DNA from 2 places in the Streptomyces sp. ID05-39B genome. Region 1 is predicted to be linked to the other one. Evidence: riboswitches for the same ligand, from Rfam matches in the RefSeq annotation. Region 1 holds a riboswitch; the other holds the start of a gene.
The links. A riboswitch is a leader RNA that binds a small molecule or an ion and turns the genes downstream of it on or off. The one in region 1 is predicted to bind ZMP and ZTP.
Positions count from the first base shown of each region.

Region 1 (7,381 bases):
TGGAGCTGTCACTGGTGACTGCGATGATCGCCTCGGCTGGCGTGAGCACGCTGGCATTGCGAATCTGGGGTGGCTTCAAATGGATAGGTGGCGGGAGCTTTCTGCGGTGGTGGAGGAGCGTCTGAAGGCGGTGTCGTCCGGCGAGCGTGGTGTGTTCGCCGCCGGTGTCGCGGAGCGCCTGATGTGTTGGCACGAGGCACTGCCCGAGGACGAGCAGGCGCCGTTCACCGTGAGCCTGCGACCTCTGCTGAATTCCGTATGGGAGGGCGTCCTCGGCGACTCGACGGCCTTCTCGGCCGTCAAGCGCGGTGTCGGCGAGTACATGCTCAGCGAGTACTGCCACAACGACGGCCAGGACGGGCCGGATGACGCGGACGAGTCGGCTGCAGCGGCGGCGTTGTATGCCGCACATGCCTACCTGTTCGGCTGCCAGGAATTCGCCGCTTGGACCAGCAGCCGGGCGGTTGAGGCGATCGACCAGCACCTTGAGTACCTGGCCGATCAGGAAGAAGACGAACTCCCCGTTGTCGACACGGACGAGGCACTCGCCTCCGAGCTCCAGCGGCAACTACGGGATCTGGACCTCATCGCACGCTACTCAAAGGATCTTCGCCACGCCGGCTTGGGACTGCCCATCGACACGTCCATCCGACTGCGCGTCGAACTACGCGCTCCTCTCTCCAGCCGGGCGTTGACTCCCCAGCGGCCACGGCCCGGCACGGAGTCGTCAAATCCCTGCTGGCCTGCGTCGACCAGATGGTTTGAGACGGGTCGTCACCTTTTCGAGTGACGGCAACCAACTCTCCGCCATGGGCCCCCACGGGGTGCATCACCCTCGCAGCGACGGGGAGATCGCGGCTGGGGGTGTCGATGGACGGATCGGCGTTGAGGGCCTCTGCCCCGGAGTACGCCTCAGGCATCGAGATCGGGTTTGTCGACGCCGACGGTGTCGAGCGTTCCGGGCCACTGGCACGCTGCTGGACCGAGGCGTTCGAGCCGGCCTCGCCGGTGAGGTCGTTCGCCTCGTTCGGGCAGAAGAACTTCACCGGTGAGTACTGGGCGGCGACCTCGCGGACCCAGGTGGGCTACGAGTCGTGAGTGGAGCGGGACGCGGCGATGGCGCTGGACTTCGATCCCGCTGTCGTCGCGCTGTCCTCGCAGCCCTTCCGGCTTACTTGGACGGACGGGAAGCGGGAGCGAGGGCATACCCCGGACTACTTTGTCCGGTTACGGGACGGCACCGGTGTCGTTGTCGACGTGCGACTGGAAGATCTGGTCGACGAGGACACCGCCGAGGTCTTCGCGTTCACCGCACGGGTCTGCGAGGAGGTGGGCTGGCAGTTTCGTCACGTTGGCGACCTGCGCCAGCCCTACCGGGTGAACCTGCGCTGGCTGTCCCGCTACCGCCACGGCCGCTGCTATCACGCGCCATCGGCTGACCGGCTACGGGAAGTCTTCGCCGAACCCCTGCCCCTGCTCGCCGGGGCCGAGCACGTCGGCGACCGGCTGGCCGTGCTGCCGGTGCTCTACCACCTGCTCTGGCAGCAGACTGCCCGGCCCGGTGGCCGCCCGCGCCCTGTGGTGGCAGCGGCACCTGGTCGAACTCCTCACCGGCCTGCCCCCCGACGCCCCGGCCGGGGCCCGGCTCAAGCCCGAGTACGACCCGGCCTGCCAATCGCTGGCGCAACGCGAGCGGGCGAAGGCGGATGAACTGGTCGCGCTGGGCGAGGAGGTCACGGCGCGGACGGTGAAACGCAAGCGCTAGCAGTACGAGGCCGGCGGGATCACGGCGGTGGTGGACCACCGGCTCGCCCCGCACGCCTCGCGGGTCGGCCGGGCCGACCCGCGGGTGGTGGCGGCGATCCGCCAGGCGATCGGCGAGAGCATCCCGGCTTCCACCCGCACGATCGAGCATGCGCGATGGCGAACCGAGCGGATCCTGGAGGCCGAGCATGGCCTGGCCGTGGTGGAGATGCCGTCGCGGGCCACGTTCCACCAGCTCTTTGACAAGCTGTCGCACGGGGTCCATGTCACCGGTTCGGCCCGCACCCGCCGCTCGTTGGCCGACCAGCCCGAGGGGCCGTTCCGCTACGAGTCGGTCGCCGCCCCGGGCGAGCTGATGCAGATCGACTCCACCCCGCTGGACGTGCTGGTGCGGCTGGACCACGGGGTCCCCGGGAGAGTCGAGCTCTGCGCGCTCATCGACCTAGCGACGCGGACCGTCGCCGCGGCGGTGGTGCGGCCGACCACCAAGTCGGTGGACGCCTCCCTTTTGCTGGCCCGCGCGCTGACCCCGGAGCCGATGCGGCCGGGCTGGGTCCAGGCCCTGGCGATGTCCCGTTCGGTGCTGCCGCACCGCCGGCTGCTAACCCTGGACGAGCGCTTGGAGCACGCCGCGGCCCGGCCTGTGATCATCCCTGAGACCATCGTCTGCGACCGGGGCAAGGCGTTCATCTCGGACAACTCCCGCTCCGCCTGCCGCACCCTGGAGATCACCTTCCAGCCCTGGCACCCACGTTCCCCGGCGGAGAATCCCCATATCGAACGCACACTTGAATCAGTGGCCACGCTGTTCTGCCAGTTCCTGCCCGGTTACCTCGGCGGCACCGCCGAGCACCGCGGCCGAGGCGTGGAGGACGAGCCGTTGTGGTCAATGCTGGAGATCCAGGAATTTCTCGACGAGTGGCTTGTCGCCAAGTGGCAATCCAGACCCCATGACGGGCTCCGCGACCCGGGCGTTCCCGGCCGCACCTTCACCCCGAACCAGAAGTACGCCGCCCTGGTCGAGAGCGCCGGCTACGTCCCCCTTGCTCTTGGCGGCGACGACTACGTCGAACTGCTGCCCGCCACCTGGCGGGCCGTCAACTCCTACGGGATCAAAATCAACAACCGGGTCTACGACTGCCCCGACCTGGCCCCGTTCCGGCGACAGCCCTCCGGTGTCACACGCAAGCGGGACCTGTGGGAAATCCACCGCGACCCCTACGACGCCGCCTGGATCTGGATGCGCCACCACTGGGAGACCGGCTGGATCCCGGTCCCCTGGAAGCACCTCGGCGGCGTCCCGCAGCCCTTCGGCGACCTGGCATGGGACCACGCGGCAGCCGACCTGCGGAGCAAGGGCAACCCGACACCGACCGAACAGGAGATCGCCCAGGCCGTCGCCAAGCTGCTGGTCAGAGCCAACCAGGGACCACCCGACCAGGACGACGAACCTGCCGCGCGGCCGTCCAAGCGCGACCGGCGCGTCGCCGCCAGGACCCGAGCCGCCGCCGAGAGCACGGGACCGCGTCCGCCCAGGCCAGAACCACCACCAGCCACCGAGAACGAGCTGTCTCTCCACGATGACGAGGCGGTGGACAGCACAGATGACGAGCCGAACGCGAAGGTCATCCCGCTCGGCATCTTCGACCCCTTCAAGGAGGCGGACAAGCGATGGTGACCGCGACCGGACCCACCCCCGGCCAGGACACGAACCCAGGTCGGCAGCACGGATGGCGACGCGCCCTGGACCGCGAAGACCTGCACCGCTACCTCACCACCCTGGAGGGCTGGCGGGAGTTCACCACCCAGGACCCGGCACCTGCTGACCTCCTGACCGAGAACCAACTCACCGACCTGGACGACGACGGACGGCTCGACTACGACGACGTCCGCCTCGACTACCACACCCGCCTGACCGTGGCCGCGACCTCCACCTTGCGCACCGTCGTCCATGCCGGCAGGCGGTTGACCCTGCTCGACCGGCACGCGATCAGCGCCCGCCGGGGCCTGATCCTGTCCGGCGCGGCCGGGACCGGCAAGACCACCGCGCTCACCCAGTTCGGCAAGACCATCGAGGTCATCGACCGACGCCAGCACCCCGGCGTCGACCGGATCCCGGTGGGCTACGTCACCGTCCCGCCCGCCGCGACCTCACGCATGCTGGCCGTCGAGTTCGCCCGCTTCCTGGGCCTGCCCGTTACCACCCGCGCCAACATCACCGACGTCATCGAGGCCGTCTGCGGCGTCCTGATCGACGCAAGAGTGAGCGTCGTGTGTGTCGACGAGCTGCACAATCTCTCACTGGCGACCAGGAACGGCGCCGAGGTCTCGGACACGCTGAAGTACTTCTCGGAGCGGATCCCGGCCACTTTCGTCTATGCGGGAGTGGACCTGGAGGCGAACGGGCTGTTCAACGGCACCCGTGGCCGACAGATCGCCGGGCGCTTCGCGGTCATCGACACCATTCCCTTCCCCCGCACTGCGGAATGGACCGGCTTGGTCAGCACCTTCGAAGAGGCCCTGCGACTGCACCACCACCAGCACAAGACCCTGGAAGGGCTGGCCCACTACCTCCACCAACGCACCGGCGGCATGATCGGCAGCCTGTCCCACCTCATCCGCGGGGCCGCCATCGACGCCATCCTCGACGGCACAGAGAAGATCACCCGGAAGTTCGCTGGAACGCGTCAAACTCGACCGCGCCGCCCAGACCCGCACGACCAAATCGGCTTCATGACCACCAGCGTTGACGATGGCGACCGGCTCCGCCCACTGCCAGCCCGGCCCCGCCCGAAGAGCGGGGAGAGCACCGACTCCTACATCCGCCGCCTGGCCCGCGCCAACCACCTCAAACCCAGCTACCTGCGTGGATACCTCGCCGGCACCCGACTACGGCTACGGAACTCGCCCACGAGGCGACCGGCTCGCCGCAGTGACCGGACGTCAGCAAGGCGCGCTCGAACGGGCACTGCCAGACCTCGCCGCAAGGAAATCGGCTGAACCGGACGAGCCAGGGAAGCCCAAAAGACACGTCACCCTCAGCGCGGAAAAGCCCGCACTCTTCGCCGCCATTCGACGCGACGCCCACAAGGAACACCTGTCGGTCGCGGCGTTGTCGAAACGGCACCACGTGCACAGCCGCACCATTCTGCAAGCCCTCGCCTCCCCGACACCGCCGCCTCGAAAGCCGCGCACCGTCAAGGAGAACCCGGTCCTGGACCGCATCCGGCCCGCCCTCGACGCCATCCTCGACGAATACGCGGCAACGAACGGCGGCCAACTCCCTCCGACCCGTCTGATCTGGGAAAGGCTTCTGGACGAGCACGACGCCGACGTCTCCTATGCCACCGTGCGCCGCTTCCTCGTCGGTCATCCGCTCACGAACCCCAACGGCGTCGCCGGCACCCCACGGCGCACACCGGGAGACTTCCTCGGCGCCACCCATCAGGCCCTGCAGGTCAACGTCATCAGGAACCACCGCGGCCTGCTGGCCGCCATTCGCCAACAGCCCGCGATGCACGGCATCGACGGCTCCTTCGCAACCACCACCGCCTTCGTCTTGGGCTGCGACGCCGGGACCTCCTGGAGCATGCTCGCCGGCTTCCACGAGTGGCTGGTCGTCCGGCCCGGCAGGGGGCACGACCTCACCTGGCCTGCCCTCGTTCGCCACCTCGCCCCAGCAGGATGGATCCATCCGCTCACGCCCCACGCCGACATCGAAGCCGTCGCGACGCTCTTCCAGCTCTTGGGCGAATTTCTGGACCAGCGAGAGCAACCCGACAGCCTCGCAAGGATCTTCAGGGACTACCAGTCCTGGCTGAACACCCAAAGCTGGTATCACTTCGAAACAGCAGGGACAGACCAGAACAACTGAGACAACACCTGGCATCCCGGCTTCCGGGACCAGATCACTTGAGATTTTCGGCGGCCCGGCGTCTCAACTGATCTGGTCGCCGCAGGTCACAGCCCTACTCGCAGACCAGATCATTTGAGACGGGACATTCCCGCTCCTGATCAACGGAAGGGTGCCACTAGAGTGGTGCGTGGGCCGTGACTGGCGCTGAGGTGGAGCACCACCGGGGAGCGGTCTGACGAATCGGTCGATGCCGTGCGCCTGGGCGAGTGGTCAGCGACGCCTGGAGGCGACCATGTCCCAGACACAGACAGCCCGGCTCATGGACGGCGTGGGCCTTGCCCGACGCATCGTTGAGGAGACGTCAGGCAAGGCGACAGAGCTTGCGCGACGTGTCGGCGTGACGCCTTGCCTCGCAACGGTGCTGGTAGGTGAGGACCCGGCTTCGGTGACGTACGTCCGGATGAAGCGGGCCCGTTGCGCGAAGGCGGGCATCGAGTCCCGGCTTGTCAGCCTGCCGGCCGCCACTGCAACCGCTGAGCTGGTGGAGACCCTCCAGTCCCTTTCGCAGGACGCCGGAGTGCACGGCATCTTGCTTCAGCACCCGGTAGGCCCTCACATCGATGAGCGGGCGGCATTCGAGGCTATCGCGCCGGAGAAGGACGTCGACGGGGTCACGATGAGCTCCTTCGGGGCGATGAGCTTCGGACTGCCTGGATTCGCATCGTGCACCCCGGGCGGGATTATGCGGCTCCTGGACGAGTATGGGGTCGATCTTGCTGGGCAGCATGCCGTTGTCGTGGGGCGCAGTGCGATCCTCGGCAAGCCCGTCGGAATGCTCTTGCTCGCCCGGGACGCCACGGTCACCTACTGCCACTCCCGTACGACCGATCTGGCCGCGATCGTGCAGGAAGCGGACGTTGTTGTGGCGGCCGTGGGACGGCCTCGTCTTATTCGCGGCGAGGACGTCAAGCCAGGGGCCGTCGTGATCGACGCCGGATACAACCCCGGCAACGTGGGCGACGTCGACTTCGACACTGCCCGCACTCGTGCCCGGTTGATCACGCCGGTCCCCGGCGGGGTCGGACCCATGACCATCGCAGTCCTGCTGGCGCAGACGGTCGACGCGGCATCCGTCCAGCTTGGGCTGGCCGGCCGATGAGGAGGGCACCCTTGATTTTGGCGTGGACGACAAGCGGCTAGCCTGCTGACCTGAACTTTTTGGTCCAGTTGGTGCGGGGCTTTTTGCGGGTGAGCCGCCGGGTCATCGTGGTGATGAGTGTCCTCCAGAAGAACCCGTAGACCGTCTCCCAGGGTGGGAAGTCCGCAGGCAGAGCCCGCCACTTCGCGCCGTTGTCGACGATGTAGCGGATGCCGTCGACGATCTCGCGCCGCGGCCACTTTTCCGGGTGCCCGCCGGTCTTGGTCCGGCCGGCCGGGACGGGCAGAAGGGGTGTATTGACTGAACTAGTTCCGATGTTTCTGCAGCTCAGTGACCTATTCGGAGTGCTGGCGTTAGCTGGTGCATGAAGGATGCTGAAGGGCTGAGCCGGAACGTGGCGGCCTTCGTCGTGCCGCAGATCGGGCGCCTGGAGGAGACCGGCGAAGCTGTCGAGCCGTACCAACTGCTCGATCCCGATCGGGCAGCTTGTTGTACCGGTGGCGATGTTCTTCGCTGACCTGCAGGCCGCGTCGAAGTCGGCAACGACGATCCGCTCATACGGGATGGACCTGCTGCGGTGGTACCGGTTCCTCTGGGCCGTT
Region 1 is NZ_JARGEF010000034.1:35,982-43,362, forward strand. Features, by position in the region: gene P1P75_RS11025 (hypothetical protein) at 80-790, shown strand; gene P1P75_RS11030 (hypothetical protein) at 886-1,098, shown strand; partial or broken gene P1P75_RS42000 (TnsA-like heteromeric transposase endonuclease subunit) at 1,117-1,488, shown strand; gene P1P75_RS11040 (hypothetical protein) at 1,562-1,765, shown strand; gene P1P75_RS11045 (Mu transposase C-terminal domain-containing protein) at 1,793-3,442, shown strand; gene P1P75_RS11050 (TniB family NTP-binding protein) at 3,436-4,764, shown strand; gene P1P75_RS11055 (hypothetical protein) at 4,697-5,638, shown strand; ZMP/ZTP riboswitch at 5,805-5,891, shown strand; gene P1P75_RS11060 (bifunctional 5,10-methylenetetrahydrofolate dehydrogenase/5,10-methenyltetrahydrofolate cyclohydrolase) at 5,913-6,779, shown strand; partial or broken gene P1P75_RS11065 (transposase) at 6,907-7,065, opposite strand; gene P1P75_RS11070 (hypothetical protein) at 7,144-7,296, shown strand; gene P1P75_RS42005 (hypothetical protein) at 7,343-7,381, shown strand, end outside.

Region 2 (7,381 bases), on a different contig from region 1:
GCATCGCGCGCCGCCACTGCCCGTCCTTCCTCGCCGTCCTCAAACGGTTCGGGGACGCCGACCCCGGCTGGCTCTCCTTCCCCGTGCCCGGCTGGACGCTCGCCCTGGACATCCCGGCCAACCTGCCCGGCCTCGGCACCTTCCTCGACGAACTCGACGCGGAGGTCGCCGCCGCCGGCGGACGCGTCTACCTCGCCAAGGACTCCCGGCTGCGCCCCGACCTGCTCGCCGCGATGTACCCGCGGCTGGACGACTTCCGCGCGCTGCGCGCGGAGCTGGACCCCCGCGGGGTGTTCGTGTCCGACCTCGCGCGCCGCCTCACCCTCTAGACCCACCGTCCGAAAAGCACCTCCAGAACCCCAGGAGCAGTCGTGAAGGACGCCTTCGGCCTCCCCCAGTCCCTTCTCGTCCTAGGAGGCACGTCCGAGATCGCGCTCGCCACCGCGCGCCGCCTGATCGCCCGCCGCACCCGCACGGTCTGGCTCGCCGGACGACCCACGCCCGCCCTGGAGTCGGCCGCCGCCGACCTGCGCGCCCTCGGCGCCGACGTGCGCACCCTCGCCTTCGACGCCCTCGACCCCGAGTCGCACGAGAGCGCGCTCGGCAAGGTGTTCGCCGAGGGCGACATCGATCTGGTGCTGCTCGCCTTCGGTGTCCTGGGCGACCAGGCCCGCGACGAACGCGACCCGGCGGCCGCCGTGCGCGTCGCCCAGACCAACTACACGGGCGCGGTGTCGGCGGGCCTGGTCGCCGCCCGCGCGCTCCAGTCACAGGGCCACGGCTCCCTGGTCGTGCTGTCCTCGGTGGCCGCCGAGCGGGCCCGCCGCGCCAACTTCATCTACGGCTCCAGCAAGGCCGGCCTGGACGCCTTCGCGCAGGGACTGGGCGACGCGCTGCACGGGACGGGCGTCCACGTCATGGTCGTACGCCCCGGTTTCGTCCGGACGAGGATGACCGCCGGGCTGGAGGAGGCGCCGCTGGCGACCACCCCCGAGGAGGTCGCGGCGGCCGTCGAACTGGGGCTGCGGCGCCGCTCGGAGACGGTGTGGGTGCCGGGGGTACTGCGCGTGGTGATGTCCGGGCTACGGCATCTGCCGCGCGGGCTGTTCCGCAGGCTGCCGGTGTAGAGCCGCGGCGCGCGCTCGCCTCAGTGGGTGGGCAGGGAGCCGCGGTCCAGGTGGGCGGCCTGCGGGGGCACGACGGGGCCGCCGAAGGTGTACTCGTGGAGCTTGCGCCAGATGCCGTCGGGGCCCTGCTCGTAGAGGGCGAAGCCGGTGCAGGACCACTCGGCCCGGTAGTCGGCGAGGTCCTCGTAGGCGCGGTCCATCGCCGCCTCTTCGATGCCGTGCGCCACCGTGACGTGCGGGTGGTAGGGGAACTGGAGGTCGCGGGCGACCGGCCCGGAGGCGTCACGGACCTGCTTCTGCAGCCAGGCGCAGGCCGAGGCGCCCTCGACCACCTGCACGTACACGACCGGCGACAGGGGCCGGAAGGTGCCGGTGCCGGACAGCCGCATCGGGAACGGGCGGCCGGCCTCGGCCACCGCGGACAGGTGCGCCTCGACGGCCGGCAGGACGCCGGCGTCGATCTCGGTCGGCGGCAGCAGCGTGACGTGCGTCGGGATGCCATGGGCCGCGGCGTCGCCGAAGCCCGCGCGCCGCTCCTGGAGCAGGCTGCCGTGGGGCTCCGGGACCGCGATCGACACACCGATCGTTACGGTCCCCACGTCGTCTCCTTCGTCGCGTCGGATGTGCCGGGCGCCGGCCGGATGCCGGTTCGGTGCCGGTTCATGCTCAGCCGTACGGCTATCGACTGTACGGCCACGGGCCTGCTGGGGGCAGGCGCAGCGGAAGTGATGTGCAGCGCTCTGCCCGGGGGAATGTCTGTGCGGTGGTACGCCCTCAGCGCTCGGCTCAGTGCTTGGCGGGCAGGAAGCCCACCTGCTCGTACGTCCGGGACAGTGTCTCCGCGGCCACGGCGCGGGCCTTCTCCGCGCCCTTGGCCAGGATCGAGTCGAGCGTCTCCGGGTCGTCCAGGTACTGCTGGGTACGGTCCCGGAACGGCGTGACGAAGTCGACGACGACCTCGGCGAGGTCGGTCTTGAGGGCGCCGTACAGCTTGCCCTCGTACTGCCGCTCCAGCTCAGCGACGCTGGTGCCGGTCAGGGTCGAGTAGATGCCGAGGAGGTTGCTCACGCCGGGCTTGTTCTCGGCGTCGTAGCGGATGACGGTGTCGGTGTCGGTGACCGCGCTCTTGACCTTCTTCGCGCTGGCCTTCGGCTCGTCGAGCAGGTTGATGAGCCCCTTCGGCGTGGACGCCGACTTGCTCATCTTGATCGACGGCTCCTGAAGGTCGTAGATCTTGCCCGTCTCCTTGAGGATGTACGGCTTCGGGATCGTGAAGGTCTCGCCGAAGCGGCCGTTGAAGCGCTCGGCGAGGTCGCGGGTCAGCTCGATGTGCTGACGCTGGTCCTCACCGACCGGCACCTCGTCGGCCTGGTACAGCAGGATGTCCGCGACCTGGAGGATCGGGTACGTGAACAGGCCGACCGAGGCGCGGTCGGCGCCCTGGCGGGCCGACTTGTCCTTGAACTGGGTCATGCGGGAGGCCTCGCCGAAGCCGGTGAGGCAGTTCATGACCCAGGCGAGCTGGGCGTGCTCGGGAACATGGCTCTGCACGAAGAGCGTGCACCGGTCCGGGTCGAGCCCCGCCGCGAGCAGCTGCGCCGCGGCCAGCCGGGTGTTGGCGGACAGCTCCTTCGGGTCCTGCGGAACCGTGATCGCGTGCAGGTCGACGACCATGTAGAACGCGTCGTGGGACTCCTGGAGGGCCACCCACTGACGGACGGCGCCGAGGTAGTTGCCGAGGTGGAACGAGCCTGCGGTGGGCTGGATTCCGGAGAGCACGCGGGGACGGTCTGAGGCCATGTCCACCATTGTCTCAGAGCGCGGGGACCGCCCGGAACGGGTCCCGGGCAGCCGTGCGGGCTGCCCGGGTGCCGGTGTCAGCCGAGGTCGATCTCCGGGTACAGCGGGAAGCCCGCGACCAGGTCGCTCGCGCGGCGGGAGATCTCGTCGGAGACCTTCTCGTCCAGGACGTGGGAGGCCTTCGACGGGGCGCCCGACTTCGTGGTGCCCGGCTCCGCGGTGGTCAGGACGCGGTCGATGAGGGCCGCGACCTCGTCCATCTCGGCCGCGCCGAGGCCGCGCGTGGTCAGCGCCGGGGTGCCGATACGGATGCCGGAGGTGTACCAGGCGCCGTTCGGGTCGGCGGGGATGGCGTTGCGGTTGGTGACGATGCCCGAGTCGAGGAGGGCCGTCTCGGCCTGGCGGCCGGTGAGGCCGTACGAGGTGGCGACGTCGATCAGGTTGAGGTGGTTGTCGGTGCCGCCGGTGACGAGGGTCGCGCCGCGCCGCATCAGGCCGTCCGCCAGCGCGCGGGAGTTGTCGACGATGCGCTGGGCGTAGTCCTGGAAGGCGGGTCGGCGGGCCTCGGCCAGGGCGACCGCCTTCGCGGCCATGACGTGCGGGAGCGGACCGCCGAGGACCATCGGGCAGCCGCGGTCGACCTGGTCCTTGAGGGAGTCGTCGCACAGGACCATGCCGCCGCGCGGGCCGCGCAGCGACTTGTGGGTGGTCGTCGTGACGATCTGGGCGTGCGGGACCGGGTCGAAGTCGCCGGTCAGCACCTTGCCCGCGACGAGGCCGGCGAAGTGCGCCATGTCGACCATCAGGGTCGCGCCCACCTCGTCGGCGATCTCCCGCATGATGCGGAAGTTCACCAGGCGGGGGTAGGCGGAGTAGCCGGCCACGATGATGAGCGGCTTGAACTCGCGGGCGGACGTGCGCAGCGCCTCGTAGTCGATCAGGCCCGTCGCCGGGTCCGTCCCGTAGGAGCGCTGGTCGAACATCTTGCCGGAGATGTTGGGGCGGAAGCCGTGGGTGAGGTGGCCGCCGGCGTCCAGGGACATGCCGAGCATGCGCTGGTTGCCGAAGGCCCGGCGCAGTTCCGCCCAGTCGGCCTCGGAGAGGTCGTTGACCTGACGGACGCCGGTCTTCTCCAGGAAGGGTGCTTCGACGCGGTCGGCGAGGACGGCCCAGAAGGCGACCAGGTTGGCATCGATGCCGGAGTGCGGCTGGACGTAGGCGTGGCGGGCGCCGAAGAGTTCGCGGGCGTGCTCGGCGGCGAGGGACTCGACGGTGTCGACGTTGCGGCAGCCGGCGTAGAAGCGGCGGCCGACGGTGCCCTCGGCGTACTTGTCGCTGAACCAGTTGCCCATCGCGAGGAGGGTCGCCGGGGAGGCGTAGTTCTCGGAGGCGATCAGCTTGAGCATCTCGCGCTGGTCGGTGACCTCCTGGCCGATCGCGTCGGCGACGCGCGGCTCGACGGCGCGGATCACGTCGAGGGCGGCGCGGAAGGCGGTGGACTCGGTGGAGAGGGGCTGCTGCTCTGACATGACGTCGGCCTCCGGGTGGCGTGGCGTGCAAGCGGTCACGGTCTCGGTCTGGCCCAGGCGCACGGCACTCGGTCACTCCAGGCCGCTCCCCGATGGTCCGTCCCATCCCAGCGCGCCAGTCACGGCCTGCCTGCCAGCCTACCGGGGTGGCGGGTCACCGAAGGCGCCACGTCCACCATGCGAGCGACGGGCCGGGGGCGGGCGGCCGTCACCCCTGGAGTCCGTGTTCGGGCTCTTCGGAAGGGTGCGGGCCCTCGGTGCGGCGGTCTGTGGACGTCCGCCCGGCGACGGCGGGGTGGTCCGGCTCCGCGACCGCACGAGGGTCGCACTGGGCCGGCCGGCGGTGACCGGCTTCACGATCGGCGGCTGCCGTGCCGGGGCGCCTCGGGGGCGGAGGGCCGACGGTCCGGGTCGGTTACGGCAGGACTCTGCACAGGGCGTTCAGGGCTCCTGTCCAGGCGTGGTCGGGTGGGGTGCCGTAGCCGACGACGAGGGCGTCCAGGGGGGCCGTGCGGGCTGATTCGTGGCGGAAGCGGGAGAGGCCGTGCAGGGCCAGGCCCTGCCAGGCCGCTGCCTGGATCACCGGCTGCTCGGTGCCGGGCGGGAGCCCGACCACGGCGTGCAGGCCGGCCGCGATGCCGGTCACGCGGGCGTCGGGGGCGTGTTCGGCCAGGGCCGTGACCAGGGCGTCGCGGCGGCGGCGGTAGCGCAGGCGGGCCGAGCGGACGTGGCGGTCGTAGGCGCCGGAGGTGAGGAACTCGGCCAGGGTCAGCTGGTCCAGGACGCCGCAGGTGTCGATGCGGCCCTTGGCGACGGCGGCCCGCTCGGCGAGGCCGGGCGGGAGTACGGCCCAGCCGAGCCGCAGGGCGGGCGCGAGGGACTTGCTGGCGGTGCCCAGGTGGACGACGTGGTCGGGGTCGAGGCCCTGGAGGGCGCCCACGGGCTGGCGGTCGTAGCGGAACTCGCCGTCGTAGTCGTCCTCCAGGACCAGTCCGCCGGTGCGGCGCGCCCAGTCCAGGACGGCCGCGCGCCGGTCGCGGTGCAGGGGGACGCCCATCGGGAACTGGTGGGCGGGCGTGAGGAGGACGGCTCCGGCGTCGCCGAGCCCGTCGGGGTCGGTGCCGAGGTGGTCGAAGGGCAGCGGGACGGTCCGCAGTCCGGCCGCCGTGAGCTGCTTCTCGTGCTCGTCGAGGCCGTACGACTCGACGGCGACCGTATGGACCCCGCGGGCGCGCAGAACCCTGCCGAGCACCTGGAGTCCGTGCGCGAACCCGGCGACGACGAGGACGCGTCCGGGGTCCGTGCGGACGCCGCGGACGCGGGCGAGGTAGTCGGCGAGGGCGGTGCGCAGTTCGACGCGGCCGCGCGGATCGCCGTAGCCGAGGGCGTCGTTGGGGGCGGCGGTGAGGGCGCGGCGGGCGGCCCTGAGCCATTCGGCGCGTGGGAAGGAGGCCAGGTCGGGAGTGCCGGGGCGCAGGTCGTAGGCCGGGCGGTGGCGCTCCCTGGGCCCGGGTGACGTAGCGGTCGGCGCGGCCACCACGCGGTCCGCCACCCGGGTGCCGGAGCCCTGCCTCGCGGTCAGCCAGCCCTCGGCGACCAGGTCGGCGTAGGCCTCGGCGACGGTGTTGCGGGCGACGCCGAGGTCGGCGGCGAGGGTGCGGGAGGAGGGCAGCCGGGTGCCGGGGGCCAGCCGGCCGCCGCGGACGGCCTCGCGCAGGGCGTCGGTGAGGCCGCGCCGCACGCCCGGACCGGTCGGTTCGAGGTGCAGGTCGACACCCAGAGTGGCCCACGATTTCGCCATGGAAATGGACCATACCCGTGGGCAGCCTCGCGCCTAGGGTCGAGGACATGAAGATCGACGACACGACGAACGAAGGCATCACGAACGGGAACGACGGCACGACGACCGTGGAGTACGCCCCCGAGCACACCCCCCGGCTGGCCTGGGCCGAGCTGGCGCCCGAGGTCTACAAGGCGATGGTCCGGCTGGACGCCGCCGCCCGCAAGGGCCTCGACGCGAAGCTGCTGGAGCTGGTGAAGGTCCGCGCCTCGCAGATCAACCGCTGCGCGCTTTGCGTGGACATGCACAGCAAGGACGCCCTCGCGGCCGGGGAGAGCGTCGAGCGGATCGTGCAGCTCAGCGCCTGGGAGGAGTCCGGGCACTTCTACACCGAGAAGGAGCTGGCGGCGCTGGCACTCACGGAGTCGGTGACCGTCCTCACGGACGGCTTCGTGCCCGACTCGGTGTACGAGCGGGCCGCCAAGCACTTCGAGGAGACGGAGCTGGCGCAGCTGATCGCCGCGATCACGGTGATCAACGCGTGGAACCGGTTCGGCGTGACCTGCCGGCTGGTGCCGGGGCACTACCGGCCGGGGCAGCACCGGTGACCGTCCGCAGGGCCGGAGTCCGTAACGCGTTACCGGGGAGCACGTCATGATGACCAAGACCGACACCTTCCGCGCCCTGCACCGGGCGCGGCTCCCCGACGACCCGCTGGTCCTGCCGGGGCCGTGGGACGCGGCGAGCGCCCGCGCCCTCGCCGACGCCGGTTTCCCCGCGCTGGCGATCCCCAGCGCCGGGGTCGCCGCCTCGCTCGGATACACGGACGGGGAGACACCGCCCGACGAGATGTTCGCGGCGGTCGCCCGGATCGCCCGCGCCGTGGACGTACCGGTGTCCGCGGACGTCGAGGACGGCTACGGCCTGCCGCCGAAGGAGCTGGTCGAACGGCTGCTGGAGGCTGGGGCGGTGGGCTGCAACCTGGAGGACTCGCACAGGAACCCCGCCGGCCACTCCGACGGGGGCGGACTCAAGGACGCGCGGGCGCACGCCGACTGGCTCGCCGAGGTGCGGTCGGCCGCCGCCGACCAGCTCTTCGTGAACGCCCGGATCGACACCTTCCTCCACGGCGAGTCCGACCCGGC
Region 2 is NZ_JARGEF010000204.1:5,833-13,213, reverse strand. Features, by position in the region: gene P1P75_RS31590 (FAD-binding oxidoreductase) at 1-329, shown strand, start outside; gene P1P75_RS31585 (decaprenylphospho-beta-D-erythro-pentofuranosid-2-ulose 2-reductase) at 372-1,127, shown strand; gene P1P75_RS31580 (2'-5' RNA ligase family protein) at 1,148-1,726, opposite strand; gene trpS (tryptophan--tRNA ligase) at 1,914-2,927, opposite strand; gene P1P75_RS31570 (glycine hydroxymethyltransferase) at 3,005-4,456, opposite strand; ZMP/ZTP riboswitch at 4,501-4,589, opposite strand; gene P1P75_RS31565 (PLP-dependent aminotransferase family protein) at 4,872-6,257, opposite strand; gene P1P75_RS31560 (carboxymuconolactone decarboxylase family protein) at 6,305-6,844, shown strand; gene P1P75_RS31555 (isocitrate lyase/phosphoenolpyruvate mutase family protein) at 6,894-7,381, shown strand, end outside.
Region 2: linked by a shared signal. The riboswitch ahead of P1P75_RS31570 (glycine hydroxymethyltransferase) and the one ahead of P1P75_RS11060 (bifunctional 5,10-methylenetetrahydrofolate dehydrogenase/5,10-methenyltetrahydrofolate cyclohydrolase) in region 1 are both predicted to bind ZMP and ZTP.